DNA from 3 places in the Lelliottia sp. CFBP8978 genome. Region 1 is predicted to be linked to each of the others. Evidence: riboswitches for the same ligand, from Rfam matches in the RefSeq annotation. Region 1 holds a riboswitch; each other region holds the start of a gene.
The links. A riboswitch is a leader RNA that binds a small molecule or an ion and turns the genes downstream of it on or off. The one in region 1 is predicted to bind thiamine pyrophosphate.

Region 1 (5,378 bases):
GCGGGGGGCATCCAGCCCAGTGCAAAATGGGGACGACTCTGGTTATAGTGTATGCGCGCCTTGATTTTGAACCGTGCATCCTCCAGAGACATGAACCCGTTCTCGTTCAGGCATTCCTGCCGCACCTGCCGTTGAAGGACTCGACTGTAGCGTTGTCCGTCGATGTCCCGGGCATGAGAAGTCGATCCTTATTCCTCTTTCATACACCCACTTGTCCAGCATTTTTCATGCAAATTCAGAACCATTATCGGTTATCAGCAACTGTGGTAAAGGACGCCCGAGCGCTATACTGTCCAGTATCCCAGCCACTTCTGTCGAACGCAGATTCCCAGACATTCTCGGGTGTAAAGGTCGATAACCGTCCACAGGCGGAGTCGTCGCCTGTCAAACAACGCATCAGAAATAAAATCCATGCCCCAGACGTGGTTTGGATATTGCTGGGCAGATTTATTGCGGCGTGGTCGTTTGAAGCGTAGCGACAGCCCTTGCTCACCGTAGAGGCTGTAGATTCGTTTGTGATCGTCTCGCCAACCCTCACGCCGGAGCATCACGTGTACCCGGCGATATCTGTAGTGAATTTGCGTTTCGGTGATCTCACAGATACGCAGGCGCAGTGCGCTGTCATCGGCAACCAGTTTCTTCAGCCGCAGATTTCCCTCTTCCCGTTGCCACATATGTTTGAGTTCACAGGGAGTATTTCCACCGTATTTCTTGCGCCAGGTGTAAAAGGTGGCATCGGAGTTATCCAGCTTGCGGCAAACATCCGGCAAGGACACCTACCCAGCTCAGCCTGTTTGAGGGTAAAGAGAATCTGTGTCTTCGGCGAATCGTGTTTTTTTCATCGACACCACCTCCGTTCAGGGGAGTGTATTTCATGCCGGAGTTCTGTTTCTGAATGGAGCAGGATTTTGGGGTAGGGTCAATGCCGGATGACCTCTAAATATGAATGGCACGATTATGTGGGGTACTTACAGTGCATCTGATGGGTGAAACTTCTGTGTAGGTGCTGGTTGTCTTCCCTGATGGCTATCTAAGCATTTTCGGTAAGCATCTCTAACTTCCATTTCAAACCATGAATGCCAGTGATCCATAAAGCAATCGTAGACAAGTTCACCTTTCTCATCAAAATAGAATGGATGCTTAAAATAATCCCATTGCTCGGATTCATCTATTCCAATAAACCAACCAGTATCTACATTATGTTGTGTATGATCATAAGCACCATCATACATGCCATTACTCTTACGGTCATACTTAGCTGAAAAGGAATTGATAAAACCGCTTTTCCTCTTTGGCATTTGTTGAAGGCTAAAGTGAGAGTAGTTGTCAGAATCAAGATCGTAGTAAACCCTTGCTCTTTCGAATGCTACCTCTGGCCTTAGTATGTATTGGAAATCTTGGGGGCTAAGTTCTCTTGCAGCATCCCATATCATGATTAATCTGAAATCGTGCATGTGAATCCCTCATAATGTTAAAGGTTTATGTTGGCGCCGTTCTTTATATGGTCAATTGTGGTTTAGGGAGTTTTTCGCTCTATCGATGCTCTTAATTTATCGGTATAGGTGTTTTTATTCTGTGATTAAAAAGTAGGGGAAGCAAACCACGACAGCTAAATCACTAAATCACTGCTCACGACAAGGATAAACCGGACGGTTTTAGAGTGTGATACGGGATGATAAGTGCTGTGATACCCTTTTGCTGCTGCCAGGACGTGAAGAAGCGATAACCGGAAGGCGGGCTTGCGCAAGCAAGCCACTTCCCCTAAGCTGGCAAAAAGTATAGAGATTCAATCTACATGACTCGGGGTGCCCTTCTTTGTGAAGGCTGAGAAATACCCGTACCACCTGATCTGGATAATGCCAGCGTAGGGAAGTCAGATGCCTTTCACGGTTATCGCTTCTTCACGCAAGGCAGGAGCGAAACCATGCAGCCTGACCTGCTCGATTTACACGTCTTACACCACTTCCGCGCGCGATCACCTTTGACACACTGCATGACTAACGATGTGGTGCAAACCTTTACGGCTAACGTTTTGCTGGCGCTGGGTGCTTCTCCGGCAATGATCGTCGAAGCCGAAGAAGCAGAGCAATTTGCCGCCATCGCCGATGCCCTGTTAATCAACGTTGGCACGCTCACTTCGCCTCGCTCGCAGGCGATGCGTCGGGCCATCGAAAGTGCGGTTGCCGCAGGCAAGCCGTGGACGCTCGATCCCGTGGCCGTCGGTGCGCTGGCATTTCGGACCCGTTTTTGTCAGCAAGTGCTAAGCCTGAAACCCGCGGCGATCCGCGGTAATGCCTCGGAAATCCTTGCCCTTGCAGGGATGAGCGCCGGCGGGCGTGGCGTCGATACTACCGATGCCGCCGCCATTGCACTGCCTGCCGCACAGGCGCTGGCTCGCCAGACGAATGCCATTGTTGCCGTCACCGGAGAAGTAGATTACGTCACGGACGGGCAGCGAACGAAAACGGTCAGCGGAGGGGATCCTCTGATGACCCGAGTGGTCGGCACCGGATGCGCGCTGTCGGCGGTGGTAGCGGCAAGCTGTTCGCTGCCGGGTGACAGACTGGATAACGTGGCGGCTGCCTGCGGATGGATGAAGCGGGCAGGCACGCGTGCGGCTAGTCAACGTTCCGGGCCGGGCAGCTTTGCTTGTGCATTTATCGACGCGTTGTGGAACCTGGAGAGCCATGCATGAAACGGATTAACGCCTTAACGATTGCGGGCACCGATCCGAGCGGCGGTGCGGGAATTCAGGCCGATCTTAAAACGTTCTCTGCTCTGGGGGCCTATGGTTGCTCGGTCATTACCGCCCTGGTGGCGCAAAATACTCGCGGGGTGCAGTCGGTGTACCGGATTGAACCCGATTTTGTGGCAGCCCAGCTCGACTCAGTATTTAGCGACGTGCGCATTGATACCACCAAAATCGGCATGCTGGCCGAAACGGACATTGTTGAAGCGGTCGCGGAACGGCTGGAGCGTTATCAGGTGCGGAACGTGGTGCTCGATACGGTAATGCTGGCGAAAAGTGGCGATCCGCTTCTTTCGCCATCCGCCGTTGAAACGCTGCGCAAAAAGTTGTTGCCGCAGGTGGCGCTCATTACGCCGAATCTGCCAGAGGCCGCTGCGCTGCTCGGCGCACCGCATGCACGCAACGAACGCGAGATGAAAGAGCAAGGCAATGCATTATTAGCGCTGGGCTGCGAGGCGGTGCTGATGAAAGGGGGGCATCTTGATGACACAGAAAGTCCGGACTGGCTCTTTACCCGTGATGGTGCTAAGCGCTTCACGGCGGCACGTATTGTCACCAAAAACACGCACGGGACGGGCTGCACGTTATCGGCAGCGCTGGCCGCGCTGCGTCCACGTCATCAACACTGGGACGATACGGTGCAGGAGGCCAAAGCTTGGCTCTCCTGTGCGCTTGCCAAAGCCGACACGCTGGAGGTCGGCCACGGTATTGGCCCGGTTCACCATTTTCATGCGTGGTGGTAACGCGTAAAAGGCGTCGACGGGGATAAGCGTTTTCGCTCAATAAAATGGAGAAGGAACAATCACATAGCGGGAATGGGTCAACTGAACGAACGGAACGCGACGCCAGGAGTCTCCACTGCGGTTGCATAAATTATGCGCCTCAGGCAGGCCATCCCGTTACCCGTTAGGGGCGACAGTTTGAACGGTGTAACGATGTTGATGTACAGGAAACGAGCCAGCAGATTGTGCTGAAAAAACCAGCTAAAGCTGGAAATTAGGCTAACCAGGGTCCAGGCTTTGTCTGCTCACAAAAATGTGGGTATGGATATCACGTACCGACATGACGTCGGAACTTACGGGAGCATAGCTATGACTGATATTGCGCAATTGCTTGGCAAAGATGCCGACAGCCTGTTACAGCATCGTTGTATGACCATTCCAGCCGAGCAACTTTACCTGCCAGGTCACGACTACGTTGATCGGGTCATGATAGATAACAACCGTCCGCCAGCGGTACTGCGGAACATGCAGACGCTTTATAACACCGGGCGTTTAGCCGGAACGGGTTATCTCTCCATTCTGCCAGTCGATCAGGGCGTTGAGCACTCCTCCGGGGCATCGTTTGCCGCCAACCCGCTGTATTTCGATCCGAAAAATATCGTGGAGCTGGCTATTGAGGCGGGCTGCAACTGCGTGGCCTCCACCTACGGCGTGTTAGCATCCGTCTCTCGCCGCTACGCCCACCGCATTCCTTTCCTCGTCAAACTGAACCATAACGAGACGCTAAGCTACCCGACCGAATATGACCAGACGCTGTACGCCAGCGTAGAGCAGGCGTTCAACATGGGGGCTGTGGCGGTGGGAGCGACGATTTATTTCGGTTCCGAACAGTCTCGCCGTCAAATCGAAGAGATCTCTGCCGCCTTCGAGCGCGCCCACGAACTGGGGATGGTCACCGTGCTGTGGGCCTATCTGCGCAACAATGCGTTCAAGAAAGATGGCGTTGATTACCATGTCTCAGCCGACCTCACCGGCCAGGCAAACCATCTGGCGGCCACCATTGGCGCAGATATCGTGAAGCAGAAAATGGCCGAAAATAACGGCGGTTACAAAGCGGTGAACTTTGGTTACACCGATGACCGCGTGTACAGCAAGCTGACCAGTGACAATCCGATCGATCTGGTGCGTTACCAGCTCGCCAACTGCTACATGGGTCGCGCGGGGCTGATTAACTCCGGCGGTGCAGCAGGGGGCGAAACGGATCTGACCGACGCGGTACGCACGGCGGTTATCAATAAACGCGCCGGCGGGATGGGGCTGATCCTGGGTCGCAAAGCGTTTAAAAAAACGATGTCCGACGGTGTGAAGCTGATCAACGCGGTACAGGATGTGTATCTGGATAAGAAGGTCACTATCGCGTAGTTTGGCGCGGGCCTTCACTCTTCACTCTTACCCCTCACCCTAACCCTCTCCCCAAAGGGGAGAGGGGACTATTCGGTGCAGCCTTTTCTCCCTCGCCCCTTTGGGGAGAGGGCCGGGGTGAGGGGATCAGACCGCAGTAAACGTAAAAACCGAAACCCTTTTTCATTTCATTCAAACCTCTCTCCCGATCGACTTCACACTTCCCCTGTCTTTTGTGAAAAGTATCACTCCCTCCCGTGCATATGCACAATAAATGGTCGATGCTTAGCGGAATTTGTCTAAGGCAGCGGACGAATTTTGCGCTTAAAGTTACTTTCGGAACAGCTTTTCAAATTACGAAGTCGCTCTGAACCTACGTTGTTTTAAGGACTGATAATGAAAATTGAATCTGTAAACGTCACCGTCTTCCAGTACCCAACGCGCCGGGTCTCCGACAGCGCCGGGCATTCGCATCCAGGGCCAGAAAGCCTGGCTAAAATGGCGAT
Region 2 (5,378 bases), 2.1 Mb from region 1:
ACCGCAATGGCTTTGCTCAGGCGCTGACTGAGCAGCACCAGCCCCAGACAGCAGAACATCTGGATCATCGCCAGCAGCGCCGCGCGGCCCGGATCATAGTCATAGCTTAGCGCCTGATAAATCGCCAGTTCAATGGTGGTGGCCTGCGGCCCGCCGCCCAGCGAAAGCACGGTGGCAAAGCTGGCGAAGCAGAGCATGAAAATCAGGGCGGCCACGGGAGGGATCTGTCGGCGCAGCCAGGGCCATTCGACAAAGCGGAAAAACGGCCAGCCGCGCATGTCGAGTTGAGCGGCCAGCTGGCGCTGCTCGCCGGGGATATTTTCCAGCGCCTGTAAGAACAGCCGCGTCGCCATCGGCATATTGAAAAAGACGTGAGCCAGCAGAATGCCCTGCAGGCCATAGGGGGAAAAAGTCCATTCGATGCCAACGCTATTTAACAGCGCAGCGATCCATCCCTGCCGACCGTAAACGCTCAGGATCCCAAAGACGGCAACCAGCACCGGCAGGATCAGTGTCATCGCGCACAGGCGCAGCAGCGCTTGTCTTCCGGGGAAGCGGCGGCGATAGAGCGCCCGTGCCAAAAAGATCGCCGGAATAACAGAGAGCAGGGCAGAGAGAAAAGCCTGCCAGAAGGAGAACCGCACCACGTGCCAGAGATAGCTGTCATGCCAGAGCGCGGCAGTGTCGCTTTCTGGCGCGTTGAACCATAGCGCCAGAAAAGCCCCCAGACTCACCGCCACCATCAGGATGGCGGCAGTCAGTCCGGGTATCAGCCAGCCGGGGATTAGCGGCTGACGGCGCGTTGCCATTCGCTAATCCATGCGCTGCGCTGAGAGGAGACCTGCTGTGGCGTGAACTCCAGCGTAGTTTGCGGTTTGGCGAGCTGCTCAAAGCCCGCAGGCAGCGTCACATCGGTTACCGGATACATCCAGTTGCCGGTCGGAATGGCATTCTGGAAAGCGGGAGAGACCATAAATTTCAGGAATTTCTCGGCCAGCTCCGGCTGCTTGCTGGCGGCGGTACGCGCGGCAACTTCCACCTGCAGATAGTGGCCTTCGGTAAAGCTGGCAGCGGCGTAGTTATCCTTTTTCTCTTCGATAACGTGATAGGCCGGGGAGGTGGTGTAGCTGAGCACCAGATCGCTTTCGCCTTTCAGGAACAGGCCGTAGGCCTCGCTCCAGCCTTTGGTGACGGTAACGGTTTTGGCAGCCAGTTTCTGCCAGGCTTCCGGTGCTTTGTCGCCATAGACTTTTTGCATCCACAGCAGCAGACCCAGGCCCGGTGTACTGGTACGCGGATCCTGATAAATCACGCGCCATTTCTGATCGCTCTCGACCAGCTCTTTCAGACTTTTCGGTGGATTCTTCAGCTTATTTTTGTCGTAGACGAAAGCGAAGTAGCCGTAATCAAACGGCACAAAGGTGTCATTTTTCCAGCCGCCAGGCACTGTCACTGCATCGCTGGCTATGCCGCTTTTGGCGAACAGTTTTGTTTGTGAAGCGGCTTCCAGCAGGTTGTTATCCAGACCGAGCACCACGTCCGCCTTGCTGTTTTTGCCTTCCATACGCAGGCGATTGAGCAGCGAAACGCCATCTTCCAGCGCCACAAACTTCAGCTCACAGTTGCAGTCGGCTTCAAAGGCTTTTTTGACCACCGGGCCAGGGCCCCAGTCAGCGGCGAAGGAGTCGTAGGTGTAGACCGTTAAAACAGGCCTGGCAAAAGCAGGCAGCGCGAAGAGCGCCAGTAGGGGGAGAACTTTTTTTAACACTTTGCACCTCAAAGTTGAGTGGCAAAGGATTTTGAGCGACAGCCTCAAATCCCTTCGCCGGCGTTATCCGGATCAGGTTCGACGGGTATTATCTCAGCGCACATCGTTGATGCAGCACCCCGTTGAGAACGGCGGTATTGTAATGATTTGGTGAATATTACGAAAGCGTTATGGTTCCGGCGGCGCAAACCAGGCGGATTTAAAGTCAAACCAGCCGAGCGTGTTCATGCGTAATCCGCGCATACTGCGCTGGCCCTGGATCATCAGCCAGTGGTGAATAAGCGGCACCATCGCCTGCCGGGAGAGCAGTTGCTGGCACCATACCGCCAGATTCATCTCTCCGGCGCGCCACTGCGCGGCGTCCTGCTGCCAGTCCCGGGAGATGCAGTGCTGGATCAGCGGAATTTCATACAGGTGCGAGAACAAAGAGAAGTCTAGCGGCAGAGTGAAGTTAGCGCTGTTCAGCCAGATATCGCTAACAGCCTCTCCGCGATACCACTCATCGTAATCCACCTCCTGAATCTCCAGCGTCACGCCTTCCGCCGCCAGCAGTTTGCTCATAATTCTGGCAATCACGCGATGTTCTACATGCTCGCGGTAGTACGTCAGGGTGATGGACTCCAGTCCGGCAGGTTTTTCTGCGTACCCCGGACGAGCATGATGCCAGCGCGGAAGCAGCCCGTACGCCGGGAACCAGTAGGCCTGGTGCTGATCTTCCGCATGATAAATGAGGCTGGCGGGGGCGAGGATGTGGCTTATCCACTGGCGTACATCATGGCTTGCCCCCCGATGGGTACGGGAATCAAACAGCAGATAATAACAGCCCTCTTCGAGGCGACTCTCGACGGCTTTTTCGCCGGCGGTGGGGCCTTCGAGCGTCAGGCCTGCGCTAAACTCCTCGCCGACATCGGGCAGGACCCAGACGTTAACTTCATCAATCAGGGCGCGATAGCCGAAGTAGTCGTCGAATGCGCGGATTTTGAGCTGGTTGCTGTTGTTGCGCGTCACGGCGTAAGGGCCGGTGCCAACGGGCTGGCTGGCGAAATTCGGCATGGAATGCCACTCGAGTGGCAAAATCATGGAAGGGACGTAGCCCATTAACCAGGGTAACCACTGGTCTGGTTCGGAAAGCTCAATATCCAGAGTCCAGGCGGTTGGCGAGTGGATCCGTGAAATATGCGAATAGAGCGGCAGCTCTCGTGCCCGCTCCAGAGAGGCGATGACATCTTCCATCTCCAGCTCACGCCCGTGATGAAAATGGATGCCGGGACGCAAAAAAAAGCGCCAGTGCAGCGGAGAAAGTTGCTGCCAGTGGTGCGCGATGTCGGCTTCCAGTTCCCCGTTTTCCTCATTTATGCGCGTCAGACCGCTGAAAATTTGCCGCGCCATATGGGTTTCAGAGCGGCGTAACGCGCTACCGGGCAACAGATTTTTCATCGGACGGTAGTAGAGTACGCGCAAGATATGGCGTCCCTGGCGGAAACTACGGCCCAGGTGCGAAACCAGCATCTGGCGCACCGCGGCCTTATCGCCGACCAGTTGCACCAGCTGATCGATTCGGTCCTGCTCCAGCAGATCTTCGGCGCGCTGTTGCTGCAAGGCCAGGCCGGTGTAGAGAAACGTCAACCGCGAACGTTTGCCGCGCCCGGCTTCTGCCTCCCAGCTCAGCCAGCCCTGTTGCTGCATGGTATTGAGCAACGTGCGCATATGGCGGCGCGAACAGCTCAGGAGGTCCGCCAGTTCGTTCAGCGTCGTCTCCTTTGTCTGGCCATCGCAGCACTGCCAGAGGCGGATAAATTGTTGTTGCAGACGACCAGAAGGCATAAAAGGGGAACTCCTGACAAAAAATCAGCAATTTATTAATCCTCATATTAAGCCAATAATTCATTTCGTTGAAGTGAGGAGGTGAATATGAAGAGGTCTACCGCACGTCAGTTTTATCAGCACTACTTTTCAGCGACAAAAGGAGTGTCCTGGCTGGCCCGCCAGTGCGCAGAGCAGCGGCTGAAATTGCTTGAAGATCTGATGCAGTGGGAAGTGACGAATTCGACCTCTGACCGCTGACTCGCCTCGATCATGTGTGACTGAGTATTGGTGCTTATCACCCGCCAGCAAAATGTTTTTGCTGGCTTTTTTCGTTTACTATGCCACTCAAATTCGATCCTCTTTGACAAGGAACTGCGCATGCTCTGGTTGATGACGATGGGCCGCCGCCTGAACGGCGTGTATGCCGCTTTTATGCTGGTGGCCTTTATGATGGGCGTGGCGGGAGCGCTACAGGCCCCGACGCTAAGCCTGTTCCTGAGTCGGGAGGTCGGTGCACAGCCGTTCTGGGTGGGGCTGTTTTACACCGTGAATGCCATCGCCGGGATTCTGGTCAGCCTGTGGCTGGCAAAACGGTCCGACAGCCAGGGCGATCGCCGCAAATTAATCCTTTTCTGTTGCGCCATGGCCATCGGTAATGCCTTGCTGTTCGCCTTTAATCGCCATTATTTGACGCTCTTGACCTGCGGCGTATTACTGGCTTCGCTGGCGAATACCGCGATGCCGCAACTTTTCGCTCTGGCGCGCGAATATGCGGATAGCTCGGCGCGGGAAGTGGTGATGTTCAGCTCGGTGATGCGCGCACAGCTCTCCCTGGCATGGGTGATTGGTCCTCCGCTGGCGTTTATGCTGGCGCTGAATTACGGCTTTACCATGATGTTCTCCATCGCGGCGGGGATTTTTGCCATCAGCCTGGCGTTGGTCGCCTTTGTGCTGCCATCGGTCGCCAGGGTGGAGCAGGCGGCGGATACGCCCGTCACTCATGTGAGCGGCTGGCAAAATAAAAACGTTCGCATGTTATTTATCGCCTCGACGCTGATGTGGACCTGCAACACGATGTACATCATTGATATGCCCCTGTGGATCAGTAGCGATCTTGGCCTGCCCGATAAACTGGCGGGGATCCTGATGGGGACCGCCGCCGGGCTGGAAATTCCGGCGATGATTCTGGCGGGCTACTACGTCAAGCGGTTTGGCAAGCGTCGGATGATGGTGATTGCGATGACCGCAGGCGTGCTTTTTTATCTTGGCTTAATTCTGTTTCACAGCCGCGAGGCGCTGCTGGCGCTACAGCTGTTTAATGCGGTGTTTATCGGGATCGTCGCCGGGATTGGAATGCTCTGGTTTCAGGATCTCATGCCCGGACGGGCGGGATCTGCGACCACGCTTTTCACCAATAGCATTTCTACCGGGGTGATTCTGGCAGGGGTGATTCAGGGAGCGCTGGCGCAAAGCTATGGTCACTTTGCAGTGTATTGGGCGATCGCAGGGATTGCGCTGGTGACGTTGATTCTGACGTGCCGGGTAAAAGACGTTTGAAAAAAGGCCCGCTGTCGCGGGCCATTAAGTTAATTCATAAACGAAGGTTGTTTATTTTCGTAGGCCGCAATCGCCTCTTCATGCTGCAGGGTTAAACCAATGCTGTCGAGGCCATTAATCATGCAGTGGCGGCGGAAGTCGTCGATTTTAAAGCTGTAAGTTTTGTCACCCGCTTTCACCACCTGCGCTTCCAGATCCACTTCAAATGAAATGCCCGGATTTGTCTTCACCAGCGCGAACAGCTCAT
Region 3 (5,378 bases), 1.9 Mb from region 1:
TATCGAAAATCATCACCGACTGCGCGCCTGCTTTAATCTGAGCATTGAGATAAAGCGTGACGCTCTTCGCCAGCTTGTCGAGCAATGCGTGCAGCGCCAGCGGCTCGGCGTACATCATCTTTTTGATCACGGTAAAGGCTTTACTGCTACCGCCTTCAACCATATATGTCGCCAGCGTCCACGGGCTGCCGGAGAAACCAATCAACGGGACTTCGCCTTTCAGCTCGCGTCGGATAGTGCGCACCGCATTCATAACATAGCCCAGCTCCTGCTCCGGATCCGGGATCGGCAGCTTATCAATATCGGCTTTGCTCTTAATCGGAGAGGTAAAGCGCGGGCCTTCGCCTGTTTCAAAGTACAGGCCAAGCCCCATCGCGTCCGGGATGGTCAGGATGTCTGAAAAAAGGATCGCCGCATCAAGCGGGAATCGGCGCAACGGCTGAAGCGTCACTTCACAGGCCAGCTCCGCGTTTTTGCACAGCGACATAAAATCGCCCGCCTGTGCGCGCGTGGCTTTATATTCCGGTAAATAACGGCCCGCCTGGCGCATCATCCATACAGGCGTGATATCAACGGGTTGGCGCAGTAGCGCACGCAGATAACGATCGTTCTTCAGTTCGGTCATTTTTGCAGTTCCTTAAGCGTCATGGCCTCATTGTAACATGTCACTCATCATCAGCCCGACACATTGCCACGGTATCTTCTATCAGGCGGCGAGCGACGGTGCCTGGCGGCGGCAACAGCGGTAGATCGTCATAGCGATACCAGTTTGCCTCCAGCAACTCTTTCGGATCGATAACGATCTCCCCGCTATCATAGTCAGCCATAAATGCGGTCATCAGCGACATCGGGAACGGCCACGGCTGAGACGTCACGTAACGCAGGTTTTTAACCTTGATGCTGCTCTCCTCCATCACTTCCCGGGCAACGGCTTGCTCCAGTGTTTCACCCACTTCGACAAAGCCAGCCAGCACGGTATGGACACCGTTGCGGTGGCGGGTGTGTTGCGCCAGCAGGATGGAGTCATCACGACGAATGGCGACAATAATGCACGGCGCAATTTGCGGATAGTAGCGCTCGCGGCAGTGGTCACACAGCATGGCCCACTCGGATTTGCTGCGGTGCATAGTATGGCCACAGTAGCCACAGAATTTATGGGAACGGAAAAATTCAGCCAGCTGAACCCCACGTCCGGCCAACTGGAAAAGACCGACATCCAGATCGAGCACCTGGCGAACCGAGCCCATATCCTGGCGGCGATTTTGTTGGATCAACCACACGGATTCGCCTTGCCACTCGCCGATCCTGAGTGCGGACTGCCCCGCAAGATCGAAATTTTCTGCCTCGCCATAAGGTAATTCACCGTCGGGCAACCATAATTTTTGTTCGTGACTGACGATCCACCAGCCGCGATCTAATTTTTCAATTATACGATCCATATCTATTGCACTACCTTTGCTTCACAGGCATGTTGGTAACATTATTATTACATTTTGGGTGGGCAGCTTTTAATCTTAACCTTGCGGAGTCAAACATGCTAAACCAGCTACAAAGCCTGACGGAGCGCGTTGGAGGAAGTCATCAACTGGTCGATCGCTGGCTGCACGTGCGCAAACATTTGCTTGTTGCCTACTACAATCTGGTCGGCATTAAGCCTGGCAAAGAATCCTATATGCGGCTTAATGAAAAAGCGCTGGATGATTTTTGTCAGAGCCTCGTTGATTATCTTTCAGACGGTCATTTCAATATTTATGAACGCATTATCCGCGAAATGGAAGGGTCCAGCCCGTATTTAACGGCGACAAAACTCTATCCGCTGCTGGAAGCCAATACCCAGCAGATCATGGACTACTACGACTCAACGCTCGAAAACGCTATCGATCAGGATAATTATCTGGATTTCCAGCAGGCCCTTTCCGATCTCGGTGAAGCGATGGAAGCCCGGTTCACGCTTGAAGACAAGCTCATCGCTCTCGTGCTGGACAGCAATCTGAAGGCCAGCAATGAAGATGACATCGCGCGTCCGGCTTGAGTTCTTATGCGTTAACGAGTAATTTACAAATACCGCTCCTGCCCTGCAGGAGTGTTTTCTTGTCGGAGTGCCCAGAGCGAAAGCCGGGCTGAGACCGTTAATTCGGGATCCGCGGAACCTGATCAGGCTAATACCTGCGAAGGGAACAAGAGTCAACATGCTGTTGTATTACCCTCTCTGGGTGATCACATCTCTTGCTTCATCCGTCGTCTGACAAGCCACTTCCTTCATATTTGGAATGAGCTATGTCTGCAATCAAACTGACCCGCCGCGAACAACGCGCGCAAGCACAACACTTCATTGATACGCTGGAAGGCACCGCTTTCCCCAACTCTAAACGCATTTACATTACCGGTTCGCAAGCAGATATCCGCGTGCCGATGCGTGAAATCCAGCTTAGCCCAACCCTCATCGGCGGCAGCAAAGAAAATCCCCAGTTTGAAGATAACGAAGCCGTACCGGTCTACGACACCTCTGGCCCTTACGGCGATCCCGCTGTCGCCATCAACGTTCAGCAGGGGCTGGAAAAACTACGTCAGCCGTGGATTGATGCCCGCAACGACAGCGAGCCGCTGACCGATCGCAGCTCTGTCTTTACCAAAGAGCGTCTGGCCGATGAGGGTCTGGACGCGCTGCGGTTTACCGGTCTGTTGACGCCGAAACGCGCGAAAGCGGGAAAATGCGTGACGCAATTGCATTACGCTCGTCAGGGCGTAGTTACCCCAGAGATGGAATTCATCGCCATCCGCGAAAACATGGGCCGTGAACGCATTCGTAGCGAAGTTCTGCGCCACCAGCATCCGGGCGAAGGTTTTGGCGCTCGTTTGCCGGAAAACATCACCGCGGAATTCGTGCGTGACGAAGTCGCCGCCGGCCGCGCCATCATCCCTGCCAATATTAACCATCCTGAATCCGAACCGATGATTATTGGCCGTAACTTCCTGGTGAAGGTTAACGCTAATATCGGCAACTCTGCGGTCACCTCTTCCATCGAAGAAGAGGTCGAAAAACTGGTGTGGTCCACCCGCTGGGGTGCGGATACCGTCATGGATCTCTCCACCGGGCGCTACATCCACGAAACCCGCGAATGGATCTTGCGTAACAGCCCGGTTCCTATCGGCACAGTACCCATCTATCAGGCGCTGGAGAAGGTCAACGGGATCGCCGAAGATCTGACCTGGGAAGCCTTCCGCGATACGTTTCTGGAACAGGCCGAACAGGGCGTGGACTATTTCACCATCCACGCTGGCGTCCTGCTGCGCTACGTGCCGATGACCGCCAAACGCCTGACCGGCATTGTCTCGCGCGGCGGTTCCATCATGGCGAAATGGTGTTTATCGCATCATCAGGAAAACTTCCTGTATGAGCATTTCCGCGAAATTTGCGAAATCTGTGCGGCCTATGATGTCTCCCTGTCGCTGGGTGATGGTCTGCGTCCGGGATCGATTCGCGATGCAAACGACGAAGCGCAATTTGCCGAACTGCATACCCTGGGTGAGCTGACCAAAATCGCGTGGGAATATGACGTCCAGGTGATGATCGAAGGTCCCGGCCACGTACCGATGCAGATGATTCGTCGCAATATGACCGAAGAGCTGGAGCACTGTCATGAAGCGCCGTTCTACACCCTGGGACCGCTGACTACCGATATTGCGCCGGGCTATGATCACTTCACCTCCGGGATTGGCGCGGCGATGATCGGCTGGTTTGGCTGCGCGATGCTCTGCTATGTCACGCCGAAAGAACACCTCGGCCTGCCCAATAAAGAGGACGTAAAACAGGGGCTGATCACCTACAAGATCGCCGCCCACGCGGCGGATTTAGCCAAGGGCCATCCCGGCGCGCAAATCCGCGATAACGCCATGTCAAAAGCACGCTTTGAATTCCGCTGGGAGGACCAGTTCAACCTGGCGCTCGATCCGTTCACCGCCCGCGCGTATCACGATGAAACCCTGCCGCAGGAATCCGGCAAAGTGGCACACTTCTGCTCCATGTGCGGCCCCAAATTCTGCTCGATGAAAATCAGCCAGGAAGTGCGCGACTACGCGGCGAAACAGGTGATCGACGTGGGCATGGCGGACATGTCGGAAAACTTCCGCGCCAAAGGCGGCGAAATCTACCTCAAAAAAGAGGAAGTGTAATGTATCAACCTGACTTTCCCCCTGTCCCCTTCCGCCTCGGGCTTTATCCGGTGGTAGATAGCGTCACGTGGCTGGAACGCCTGCTTGCAGCAGGCGTAAAAACGCTTCAGCTACGCATCAAGGATAAACCTGATGATGAGGTTGAAGGCGATGTTATGGCCGCGATTACGCTGGGGCATCGTTACGATGCCCGGCTGTTCATCAACGATTACTGGCGGCTCGCGGTTAAGCATCAGGCGTACGGCGTACATCTTGGTCAGGAAGATCTGGAAACGACCGATCTGAATGCCATTCGCCAGGCGGGTTTACGGCTCGGCGTTTCGACCCACGATGATATGGAGATCGACATCGCTCTCGCGGCGCGGCCATCTTATATCGCCCTCGGACACGTTTTCCCGACCCAAACCAAACAGATGCCGTCTGCCCCGCAGGGGCTGGCGCAGCTGGCAAGCCATATCGCGCGCCTGAAAGATTACCCCACGGTCGCCATCGGCGGGATCAGCCTTGAACGCGCTCCTGATGTGCTCGCCACCGGCGTGGGCAGCATCGCGGTAGTCAGCGCGATAACTCAGGCGACAGACTGGCAGCTCGCGACAGCACAATTACTGGAACTGGCAGGAGCGGGCGATGAATGACAGCGACTTTATGCGTTACAGCCGCCAGATATTGCTGGACGACATCGCCATTGAGGGTCAGCAAAAGCTGCTCGCCAGCCGGGTGTTGATCGTCGGTCTTGGCGGATTAGGCGCTCCTGCCGCGCTCTATCTTGCCGGAGCGGGAATCGGAACGCTGGTGCTGGCTGACGATGACGACGTTCATCTGAGCAATCTGCAACGGCAAATCCTGTTCACCACCGACGATCTGAGCCAGCCAAAAGCCCAGGCGACCACCGCGCGTCTGAAAGCGCTCAACCCCACTATCACGCTCATCACGATACAGGAACGACTCAGGGACGAAGCCCTGCGCCAGGAGGTCGCCCGCGCCGACGCGGTCCTGGATTGCACCGACAATATGCTGACGCGTCAGATGCTTAACGCGGCCTGCGTGGATCTCAACACTCCGCTCATCACCGCCAGCGCCGTCGGTTTTGGCGGGCAGATGATGGTGCTGACCCCACCGTGGACGCAGGGCTGTTATCGCTGCCTGTGGCCTGACGATGACGAGCCGCAGCGCAATTGCCGAACGGCGGGCATTCTCGGCCCGGT

Region 2: another riboswitch for thiamine pyrophosphate. It lies ahead of thiB (thiamine ABC transporter substrate binding subunit); the one in region 1 lies ahead of thiM (hydroxyethylthiazole kinase).
Region 3: another riboswitch for thiamine pyrophosphate. It lies ahead of thiC (phosphomethylpyrimidine synthase ThiC); the one in region 1 lies ahead of thiM (hydroxyethylthiazole kinase).

What each region holds. Positions count from the first base shown of each region.
Region 1 is NZ_CM188253.1:2,823,761-2,829,138, reverse strand. It holds partial or broken gene SOM82_RS13360 (IS3 family transposase) at 3-842, opposite strand; gene SOM82_RS13355 (DUF8093 domain-containing protein) at 969-1,454, opposite strand; TPP riboswitch at 1,792-1,888, shown strand; gene thiM (hydroxyethylthiazole kinase) at 1,925-2,695, shown strand; gene thiD (bifunctional hydroxymethylpyrimidine kinase/phosphomethylpyrimidine kinase) at 2,692-3,492, shown strand; gene fbaB (class I fructose-bisphosphate aldolase) at 3,841-4,893, shown strand; gene SOM82_RS13335 (mandelate racemase family protein) at 5,269-5,378, shown strand, end outside.
Region 2 is NZ_CM188253.1:758,532-763,909, forward strand. It holds gene thiP (thiamine/thiamine pyrophosphate ABC transporter permease ThiP) at 1-809, opposite strand, end outside; gene thiB (thiamine ABC transporter substrate binding subunit) at 785-1,768, opposite strand; TPP riboswitch at 1,800-1,900, opposite strand; gene sgrR (HTH-type transcriptional regulator SgrR) at 1,937-3,592, opposite strand; gene sgrT (glucose uptake inhibitor SgrT) at 3,680-3,832, shown strand; gene SOM82_RS03550 (sugar efflux transporter) at 3,953-5,131, shown strand; gene leuD (3-isopropylmalate dehydratase small subunit) at 5,161-5,378, opposite strand, start outside.
Region 3 is NZ_CM188253.1:205,021-210,398, reverse strand. It holds gene hemE (uroporphyrinogen decarboxylase) at 1-625, opposite strand, end outside; gene nudC (NAD(+) diphosphatase) at 666-1,439, opposite strand; gene rsd (sigma D regulator) at 1,535-2,032, shown strand; TPP riboswitch at 2,086-2,194, shown strand; gene thiC (phosphomethylpyrimidine synthase ThiC) at 2,278-4,173, shown strand; gene thiE (thiamine phosphate synthase) at 4,173-4,808, shown strand; gene SOM82_RS00935 (HesA/MoeB/ThiF family protein) at 4,801-5,378, shown strand, end outside.